2 regions of the Sphaerimonospora mesophila genome follow, and region 1 is predicted to be linked to the other one. Evidence: riboswitches for the same ligand, from Rfam matches in the RefSeq annotation. Region 1 holds a riboswitch; the other holds the start of a gene.
What was found. Region 1 has a riboswitch for cyclic di-AMP ahead of AP234_RS26365 (NlpC/P60 family protein). Riboswitches for the same ligand answer to the same signal wherever they lie in the genome.

Region 1 (5,039 bases):
AAAAAGCTCACGACGCCGGCCGTTGAGCGCCGACCTCCTCCCGCGATCTCAGACAAACTTCCTGTGAGCCAGTTCACCCGCGACTCCACTTTGCGTGATCTTGCCACGCGAGGTCGCCGCCATCGTTCACTCCGGCCAAGCGCCTTGAATGCGAGTTTCTGCAAGATCCCTGAAAGGAGGTCGCACGGGCGGATGAGACCTCCCGACAACTTCTGCACGATCACCGCACGCGATAGGTTCCGGCGCCCGGGGAAGTCGAGAAGACCGGGGTGAAGGCCGAGCGCGAAGGTCGACCATGAAGACCGACGGTGAAGGTGGCCCGCGAAGACCGCTCTTGAAGGTCGGCGAAACACGACGAAAACCGGTCGGCGGAGCATTCTACGGAAGTTCCCAGAAGATCGACGGGGAGTACCGAAGATCAGTTGAGGTCGTCCGGAAAAAATCACGTCGACGGGGCCGAAGGGGGGACGGGAACGATTCGAGCGATCCAAACGACCTACCATTCCACGATCGGTACGGCCGGGAAGGCGAACCGGGCCGGACGACCCGGAGACGACCATATGGATTCCAGACCATGGATTCCGGACCGCTTGGGATTCGGCCGACGAGCGGCGCGGCGTCGATCGGACCCTACCCCGATCCGCTTCGGCGTGGGCGGTCCCACGGGCGTTGGCCGGGCATCCCACGGTTTAGCCCCTCCTGTTACGGGCTTTCCGCGATGCATCACCCGAGCCATGTTTCAAAAGTCATACCCTGCCACGCACGGTCCAGCCGGCTCCTCGCCGCGTTCTCTTCCACCCCACGGGAGTTCACCCCGGACTCCGCCGCGGGGGCCCTTCGCGTCGTACAGCGCTTTTGAAACACGCCCTACGCCCCTTCTTTGGGGGAGGGTACGAAAAAACGGGGCCGATGGTCCGTTCCATCGACCCCGCCTTATGGCACTACTTGACCTTGACCACCACCGTGCCCGCCGCCTTGTCATGCAGGGCCTGCTGCAGCGGCTTGTCCCAAAGGAGCCAGAGCACGTTCAGGAGGGCGAAGACGCCGATCAGATACTCGACGACGGGAATCCACCGCAGCAGTTGCGGCCCGAACAGCACGCCGGCGCGCTTGCCCGCGACATCCGGAGACAGGCCGCCCTGGGTGAGGGTGCCGCCGACCGGGACCACCTTGATGCCCATGGCGATCTTCCCGATCGTCTGCCCGCGCATCTTCAGCATCAGGAACTCGTACCCGATCATCACCACACCGCTGAGGATCGCGATGAGCAGCGCGGCGAGGAAGTAACCGCTCGGCTCGACGTACTCGCGGGTCCTGAGGTTGATCGACCCCTGAGTCACCACGATCGCCGTGATGATGGCCGAGATGATCCCGAAGGGAATGCCGACGACGATGCCGTCGATGATCCTCGCCACGAGACGCTGCCACCACTCGGCGAGCGGGGCCGGAGCGCCGGGCGGGACCGCGGCGCCGTACGGCTGGCCGTAGGCCGCCTGCCCGTAACCGGGCTGCCCGTAGCCCTGCTGGCCGTACCCCTGCTGCTGGCCGTAGGCGGGCTGCTGCTGGGCCTGGCCGTACTGGTCGTGGCCGTACTGCTCCTGACCGTACTGCTGCTGGCCGTACTGCTGCTGTCCGTATTGGGGCTGCGCGTACCCCGGCTGCTGGCCGCCGTAGTCCGGCTGCTGACCGTAGCCGGGCTGCTGTTGACCGTATCCCTGCTGGCCGTATCCCTGTTGCCCGTACTGCTGCTGGCCATGGCCGGGCTGTTGACCGTAGCCGGGCTGCTGGCCGCCGTAACCCGACTGCTGACCGTACGACTGCGGCCCGGTCTGCTGGCCGTACTGCTGCTGGGCCTGACCGTACTGCTCCTGGCCGTACTGCTGCTGACCGTACGACTGCGGGCCGGTCTGCTGGCCGTAGCCCTGCTGCTGACCGTATCCCGGCTGTTGGCCGTAGCCCTGCTGGCCGTACTGCTGCTGCTCGTACTGCTGTCCGTGCCCGGGGGTCTGCGGCGAGCCCTGCTGCTGGGGCGGGTTCAGATAGTTGACGACAGTAGCCTCAGGGTCGAACGCCTGCCTGTCCGCGCCGGCACCGCGGCCGGAAGGCGGCGCTGGCGTACCATCCGAATCGCCCTGCGGATACGGTGGCTGTCCGGTGCTCACCGTGTCACCTCGTTTCAGATACGCATGCGCCCGCGGTTCAGGCTCCATGCTGATATCGCCCAAAGTAGCGACCGGCGTATCAACAGTCACCTTTGCATTTGGTTTCCCATATAGTCAAGCAGCGCAAGGATCACCCACGGTAGAGGTGCAGCAACATACGGGTGTTGCCGAGTGTGTTGGGCTTCACATGCTCAAGATCCAGAAACTCGGCGACGCCTTCGTCGTAAGAAGCCAGGAGTTCGGCGTAGACCTCGGGTGACACCGGCGTGCCCTGGATGGGCATGAAGCCGTACCGGCTGAAGAACTCGACTTCGAACGTGAGACAGAAGACGCGCCGCACTCCCAGCTCACGCGCCGTCTCTATGAGCGCGGAAACGATCCGATGGCCGACGCCCCGGCCACGGACCTCGGGGTCGACGGCGACCGTGCGGATCTCCGCCAGGTCCTCCCAGAGCACGTGCAGTGCACCGCAGCCGATGACCCGCCCAGCGCTCTCCGCCACCCAGAACTCCTGGATGTCCTCATAGAGCGTGACCGTGCTCTTCTCCAGCAGGCGGGGCCCGACTCCGGAGTACGCGTCGACGAGGCGGCGGATCACCCGTACGTCGGGCGTCCTGGCACGACGTACGACAAGGGCCGGTGGACCGGACTCGGCTGGCGTCTCCTCGGCGACCTGCTCCATGAACGGTCAGCGTAGCCCTGCGACCGAAGCGACCGGATTAACGGTCACACCATAACGGGGAGGGCGCGGACCAGAGTAACGCACAGTCGCGGCGAAAGTACCGTGAGTGGGAGTAGTGATTAACGTCACCTTGCCCAATTTTTAGCTAATTGAGACACCGGGCCGACGGACCTTCATGATCTTACGGGGAAAGTAAAGGCAGGTTGATGAGGGTACGCGCACGCCGAGACCGTGACCCGAACGTGATCGTTCAGTTGTGAAATCTAGATGGGATCGGGAGTTCCGGTTGAGCAGGAACTCGGCGTGCACTAATGTCCAGCGACGATGCCGAGTCTTCAACGCACCAGGTGTGGAGGGGAACCGGGGACCCAACTGTACGGATCGCGGTCCGGCTCGATGCCGGACCCCGTCGATAACGGGGTGAATCCGAAAGGTAGGGCTACTCCGGCCCGAACCCGTCAGCTAACCCGGTAGGCGTCCAGTAGTGCCGTACGGACACCGCGCGGCCGGCGAACGGCCGTAACAGGCGGTCCTCCGATGGCACAGCCGAGGAGAGGAGCTTGGTAACGCATGCGTGGAGGACGGCCCGCAGGCAGGCACGCCCGAGCCCGAAAGGCCGGGTCCAGGAGCATCCGCCGGTTAGCCCTCGTGGGCGTCGCACTCACCGTGATCACCTTTGGTGCCCCCACGGTGGCCGCCACCGCCGAACCCAAGCCGGATCTGAAGAAGCTCGCGGCGGAGGTCGAACGCCTCCACGAGGAGATTGAGAGCCTCGCCGAGCAGTACAACGGTGAGCGCGTACGGCTCAAGGCCGCCCAGCGCTCCGCCGCCATCGCCAAGAAGAACCTCGCCAAGAGCGAGGCGGAACTGGCCGACCGCCGCCAGAAGGCGAGCGCGCTCGCGCAGAACTCCTATATGAACGGCGGCATCGGCCCGCTGCTCCCGATGGTCGGCGCCACCGACCCCGAGACCTACCTCGACCAGGCCTCGACCACCTATGCGCTGCAGATGCAGCAGGGTCAGGAGGTCACCGAGGTCACCAACGTCATGAAGGCCGCCGAGCGGGCCAAGGCCAGCGCCGCCGCCCGCCAGGCCGAGGTGAAGAAGTTGCTGTCCAGCCTCGAAACCCGCAAGGAAAAGATCAGGGGCCTGATCAGAAAGACCGAGAGCAGCCTCTACAGCAGGGTCGCCGGAAGCATCGGCGGCCGGGCGACCCGGATCTCGTTCCCCATCGTCGGCAACGGCAAGGCGGCCGAGGCCGCACGCTGGGCGCTGACCCAGCAGTTGAAGCCCTATGTCTGGGGCGCGGAAGGGCCCTCGTCCTACGACTGCTCCGGCCTGGTCATGGCGGCCTACCAGCGGGTCGGGATCAGCCTGCCGCACTACACCGGTGACCAGTGGACGGCGGGCGCGCACATCAACCGCGAAGACATGCGTCCGGGCGACCTCGTGTTCTTCTACAACGACCTGCATCACGTCGGCATCTACATCGGCGGCGGCTACATGGTCCACGCGCCGCGCACCGGGGACGTCGTACGCGTCGCCAAGATCGCCGGTCGGCCGTTCGCGGGAGCCGTACGGATCGCGGACTGAGCATCTCCGGCTGAGCATCGCGGACTGAGCATCGCGGACTGAGCATCGCGGACTGAGCATCGCGGACTGAGCATCGGGACGGCTCCCCCGGCCGAGGCGGACACGCACCGGGAACACCCGGCCCGTACGTCGAAGCGTCGTTCGCCGATTCGGTGCGACGTCGCCGGGAACCGACTATGAAGACCGGGGCGCGCTCAGCGCGTCCCGGCCGACCGTTGCGCTCTCGTGAGAGGAGCCGCGATGACGAGGGCCTTCGCGCTGTGGGGCGGTGGGAGCCTGGGGGCCGTCCAGGTGGGCATGCTCCGCGCACTGACGGCGCACGGGGTGCGCGCCGACATGGTGGTGGGCGCCTCGGTGGGCGCGCTCAACGGCGCCTACTACGCGGCCCACCCCGATGCCGAGGGCGTCGAGGAGCTCGCCCGCCTGTGGCTCACGGTGAGCAGCCACGACGTGTATCCGCTCAGCAGGCAGGAGGCGCTGCGCAGCCTGGCGGACAACCTTCCCTTCCATCCGCTGCGTGGCGCGCTGCGGGCGATCGGCACGCTGAACTACACCTTCCCGTTCAACCCCGTGACCGTCCTCGGCACGGCACTCGGCACCCG
Region 2 (5,039 bases), on a different contig from region 1:
GACGGTCCGGTCCACGTCTCTGCGCCGCGCGGGGTGCGGGTGAGGTTCAGCGCGCCGGGGGAGATCGCCGACGACCTGATCAGGCAGCTGGTGCGCGCCGAGCCGAAGGGCCGGTCGATGGCGGTGGTCTCGTCGGACCGGGAGGTGGCCGACTCCGTGCGCAGGATGGGGGCCAGGCCGGTGCCCGCGCTGCTGCTGCTCCGCCGCCTCGGCCGGGGCTGAAGAGGCGGGAGGGGCTGCCCGGACAGCCGGGGCCGGGCCGTGCTCGAGGCCGGCCAGGTTGAAGCTTGAAGATCGCATGAGTAGAGTCGCGCCAGGCTTGGGACGATCTCGAGGGGGCCTTGGTGCGAGGGCGCTTACCGGTGGCCGCCGGCATGGCCGCCGTGCTTTTGCTGCTGCCGAACATGGACGCGCAGGCGGATCCGAGACCGACCGTGGCTCAGGCCAAAGCGAAGTTGAAGCAGCTGAACGAGCAGGCCGACAAGCTCGTAGACCGTTACAACGCGGCCAACGAGAAGTGGAAGAAGGCCAAGAAGCAGTACGACGCGGTCAACGACGACTATCGCAAGCACGCCAAGCGGGTCGAGGAGCTGCGCGAGGGGGTCGTCTCCATCGCGGTGAACGACTACCAGTTCGGCGACCTGGCGTGGAACGGCGTCCTCTACGGCACCGACCCGGAGGCGGCCCTCAGCGGCATGGCCGCACTCGACCAGCTCTCCCAGGAGCGCGCCCGCAAGCTCGAGGCGTACGAGGGCGCCATCTCGGGGCTCAAGCAGCGACGGGACAGGAAGAAGTCGGCCTACGACTCCGCCGTGAAGGTCAAGGGCGACCTCGCCAAGGAGAAGGATGAGGTCGAAAAGCTCGTCAAGCGGCAGATGGCACTGCTGCGCGAACTCGGTGCGTTCAACCCCGGCAACCCGAACAGCGCGGGAGCCGTCTACACCGGGCCGGCGTCGGGCAACGCGCTCACCGCGCTGCAGTTCGCCTACAAGCAGATCGGCAAGCCCTACCGGTACGGCGGGACGGGACCGAGCGGCTGGGACTGCTCAGGGCTCGTTCAGGCGGCCTGGGCGGCGGCCGGGGTGCGGCTGCCCCGGACGAGCTATGAGCAGTGGGCGTGGGGCGCCGGCCGGCGGGTGTCCCTGAACGAGTTGCAGGCCGGTGACCTGCTCTGGCACTCGGGCTACGGACACGTCGGGATCTATGACGGGGCCGGCAAGGTGGTCCACGCTCCCCAGACGGGAGATGTGGTGAAAGTCACCCCACTTGCCCAATATCGCCCGATTGGTGCGGTACGCCCCTGAGGTCGCTTTTTGATCTCTTTGTGCTAAATGTGAGCAGCATCATATTTAGGTGAATTTCGTCCGGGTATCCTGCGGTTTTTACCTTACCCGGAGCTTAAACGATCTCCTTCTCCTTGGGGTGGCCTTTGCCGTTCGGTGGCGCGTCCGGATAGCTTCTGGGCCTGCGGCGAGCACCGGACCACCGGTCTCGTCCCGCATCCAATCGGTGATCTGCCGAGTCCGTGCAGTCAGGAGGCACGGAGCCGGGGAACCAACGACCCTCGCATTCAGGGGTCAGGGGTGAATCGGCGCGCCGGGAGCGTTCCAAAACGCTGCCACCCGGGTGCCGTAGGGCGACTTCCCCGCCCGAACCCGTCAGCTAACCCGGTAGGCGCGAGCGGAAGACCCTAGGAGAGATCCTGTCTACCACCCCCGCGAATCTGTCCCATCGTGCCCGTCTCGTCCTCGGTGGCGTCGTGCTGACGTCCTCCCTCGGGGCCATCGCCGCACCGGCGTCGGCGGACGACTCGGTGACCGTGACCGTCACCAAGGCGAACCCGGCGGTCGGACGGGCCGCCTCGGCCGACGACCCCGCGGCGAAGAAGACGTCGGATAAGACGAGCACGGAGAAGACGAGCACGGATAAGACGAGCACGGAGAAGAAGGAGGCGAAGCCGAGCCGGGCCGAGCGTCAGCAGGCCAAGGCCAAGCAGGCCGTCAAGGTCGCCAAAAGGCATATCGGCGCCCCCTACCGCTGGGGCGCCACCGGACCGCGAGCGTTCGACTGCTCCGGCCTCGTCCAGTTCGCCTGGCGCAAGGCGGGAGTACGCCTCCCGCGCACCACGTGGTCGATGCTCGGCGCGGTGCGCAAGAAGGTCGCCTGGCGGAACCTCAAGGCCGGTGACCTCGTCTTCACCAGCGGCGGCGGTCACGTGGGCATGTACATCGGGCGCGGCAGGATCGTCCACGCGCCGCACAGCGGCACCCGGGTGAGGATCGACAAGCTCGACGCCTACCGCAAGCGCACCTTCGTGGGAGCCGTACGACCCGGGGTCTGACGTCACCGCTGCCGCCGCGCGGCCCCCGTACGATGCTCGGCATGCCGCTGATCCGTGTCTTGATCGGGGCGCTGGTCCTGATCGGGCTGCTGGTCCTGCCGGCCGGGTCCGGGCCGGGTGATCGCCTGCTGCCGTCGGCGCGGGCGATCACCGCCGAGCATCCGGACATCTGGGCCGGTGCGTCGTGGGCCAGGGGCGAGCACGTGCTGGTCGTCGGCCGGCCACGTGGACTCGTCGCCGAACTCGCCGCGCCGGCCGACCGGGGGAGCCGTACGGTCGCCCGGGTCTGGGGGCGGCCGGTCGACGCGGTGATCCTGGTGCCGGCCACGACGGAGCAGGCGGCCGCACTGGCCGCGCCCGCGCGCGTGACCGGACTCGCCGCGCTCGCGGGGGTGGACCGCGTGATCGTCGAACCGTCCGGCTTCGCCCGCCTGTCGGCGGCCGGCCGCCGGGTCGTCATCACGCACGAGCTCACCCACGTCGCCACGGACGCGGCGGCGACGGGGCACCTGCCCGCCTGGCTGGTCGAGGGGTTCGCCGACTACGTGGGCTACCTCGACAGCGGCCTCACGGCCGGCGCGGTCGCCGCTGAACTGGCGGCGGACCTGCGGGCCGGGGCGCCGCCGCGTGCGCTGCCCGATCGTGCGGACTTCGCGGCGGGCTCGCCCCGGCGGGCGCAGGCGTACGAGGAGGCCTGGCTGGCCTGCCGGTACATCGCCGAGCGGTTCGGCGAGCGGCGGCTCGTGGCCCTCTACCGCGCCGCGATGCGCACCGGCCGGGACGGCGGTGAAGGCATCGACGGGGTGCTGCGCGCCACGCTCGGCATCTCGACAGCGGAGCTCACCCGCTCGTGGCTCGCCTACCTCCCCACCGTGATCTTGCGATAGCTCGCACCCATGGCCGCCTGCCTGCCCGTTCGTCCTCGCTGATCTTGCAGAAACTCCCGATCATACGCCGCTGCCTGCGACAATGCTCTTCGTGACCTTGCACTCCACCGCCGAGTGCAAGATCACGAATGGTGTTTCAGCAGGTCACTGTGGATCGACGAATATTTCTGCAAGATCACGGAAGGTCGCGTGCCAGGTGGGCGGCCATCCGTGCGAGCATTCGCAAGATCACGGTGGAGGGCGGGTGGCGGGGGATGTCCATGGTGAGGGGTGTGGGCAGGGATGGGCGCGAGAACGCTGATCGTCACCAACGACTTCCCGCCCAGGCCAGGCGGCATCCAGGCGTTCGTGCACGGGCTCGCCTGCCGTCTCCCGCCGGACTCGGTCGTCGTGTACGCGCCCCGATGGAAGGGCAGCGAGAGATTCGACGCGCGGCAGCCGTACGAGGTGGTCCGGCACCCGTCGACGCTCATGCTGCCCACGAGGACCGTCGCGGCCAGGGCGGCCGGCCTGGTGGAGGACGGCGCGACCGTGGTGTTCGGGGCGGCCGCGCCGCTCGGCCTGCTCGCCCCCGCGCTGCGCGCCGCCGGGGCCGCCCGCGTGGTCATGCTGACGCACGGCCATGAGGCGTCCTGGGCGCGCCTGCCCGTGACCCGCACCCTGCTGGGCCGCATCGGAGCCGGTGCCGACGCGGTGACCTATCTCGGCGGCTACACGCGCCGCCGGCTCGCGGCCGTCGTTCCCGAGGCCAAGCTCGTACGGCTCGCGCCCGGCGTGGACACCGCCGTCTTCCGGCCCGGCGCCGGCCGGGACGAGGTGCGCGCCGCGCTGGCCCTCGGCGACCGGCCGACGGTGGTCTGCGTCTCCCGCCTGGTGCCGCGCAAGGGCCAGGACATGCTGATCCGGGCCTGGCCGCGGGTGCTGCGGAGGGTGCGGGACGCGGTGCTGCTCCTGGTCGGCGGCGGCCCCTCGCGCGCCGCGCTGGAGCGGGCGGTCCGCCGGCTCGGCCTGCGCGACTCCGTCGTGTTCACCGGTTCGGTGCCGTGGGCGGCGCTGCCCGCGCACTACGCCGCCGGCGACGTGTTCGCCATGCCGTGCCGCAGCAGGCTGGGCGGCCTGGACGTGGAGGGCCTCGGCATCGTCTACCTGGAGGCGTCCGCGACCGGCCTGCCCGTGGTCGCCGGCTCCTCCGGGGGCGCGCCCGACGCCGTACGGCACGGCGAGACCGGCCTGGTCGTGGACGGGGGTTCCCCCGACGAGATCGCCCGCGCGCTCACCGGGCTGCTGGCCGACCCCGGCCGCGCTCGGGCGATGGGGGAGCGGGGCCGGGCCTGGATCGAGCGCGAGTGGCACTGGGACCACGTCGCGGCCCGCTTCACCGGCCTCCTGTGACGTTCCGGACCCCGGCCTGAGCGGCCCGGCTCCTCGGCCGGGCGGCCCGGCTCAGCCGAACGGCCGGGCGATCTGGGCGAGGGTCTCCTCGATGATCTCGGAGAGCGGCCGGGCCTCCTGCTCCTCGATCCAGACGTTGGTGGCGATCCGCAGCGCGACCAGGAAGGCGGCGGCCAGCAGCCGCGGCCGCATGCCTCGGGCGTCCTCCCCGTCGCGTTCTGCGATGGCCTGGGCCAGTTCCCGTTCGAGACCGGCGTGGTTGGCGAGCTGCCGGGCGAGCAGCGAGGGGTGCCGCTTGCACAGCGACGTGCGCACCGCCCACTCCCGGTCGGGCTCGCCCGTGTCGGCCAGCATCTCGCGCACGGCGCCGAGAAGCGCCTGCCAGCCCGACTCGTCCAGCGGTCGCCCGCGTACCCCTC

Region 2: it holds a riboswitch for cyclic di-AMP, as region 1 does, so the genes downstream of both, AP234_RS23365 (C40 family peptidase) here and AP234_RS26365 (NlpC/P60 family protein) in region 1, are expected to answer to the same signal.

What each region holds. Positions count from the first base shown of each region.
Region 1 is NZ_BCBX01000045.1:84,073-89,111, forward strand. Features, by position in the region: gene AP234_RS26355 (RDD family protein) at 942-2,162, opposite strand; gene AP234_RS26360 (amino-acid N-acetyltransferase) at 2,293-2,844, opposite strand; cyclic di-AMP (ydaO/yuaA leader) riboswitch at 3,160-3,336, shown strand; gene AP234_RS26365 (NlpC/P60 family protein) at 3,493-4,437, shown strand; gene AP234_RS26370 (patatin-like phospholipase family protein) at 4,678-5,039, shown strand, end outside.
Region 2 is NZ_BCBX01000041.1:164,853-169,891, forward strand. Features, by position in the region: gene AP234_RS23355 (NYN domain-containing protein) at 1-222, shown strand, start outside; gene AP234_RS23360 (NlpC/P60 family protein) at 345-1,304, shown strand; cyclic di-AMP (ydaO/yuaA leader) riboswitch at 1,506-1,692, shown strand; gene AP234_RS23365 (C40 family peptidase) at 1,760-2,341, shown strand; gene AP234_RS23370 (peptidase MA family metallohydrolase) at 2,383-3,228, shown strand; gene AP234_RS23375 (glycosyltransferase family 4 protein) at 3,511-4,620, shown strand; gene AP234_RS23380 (TetR/AcrR family transcriptional regulator) at 4,672-5,039, opposite strand, start outside.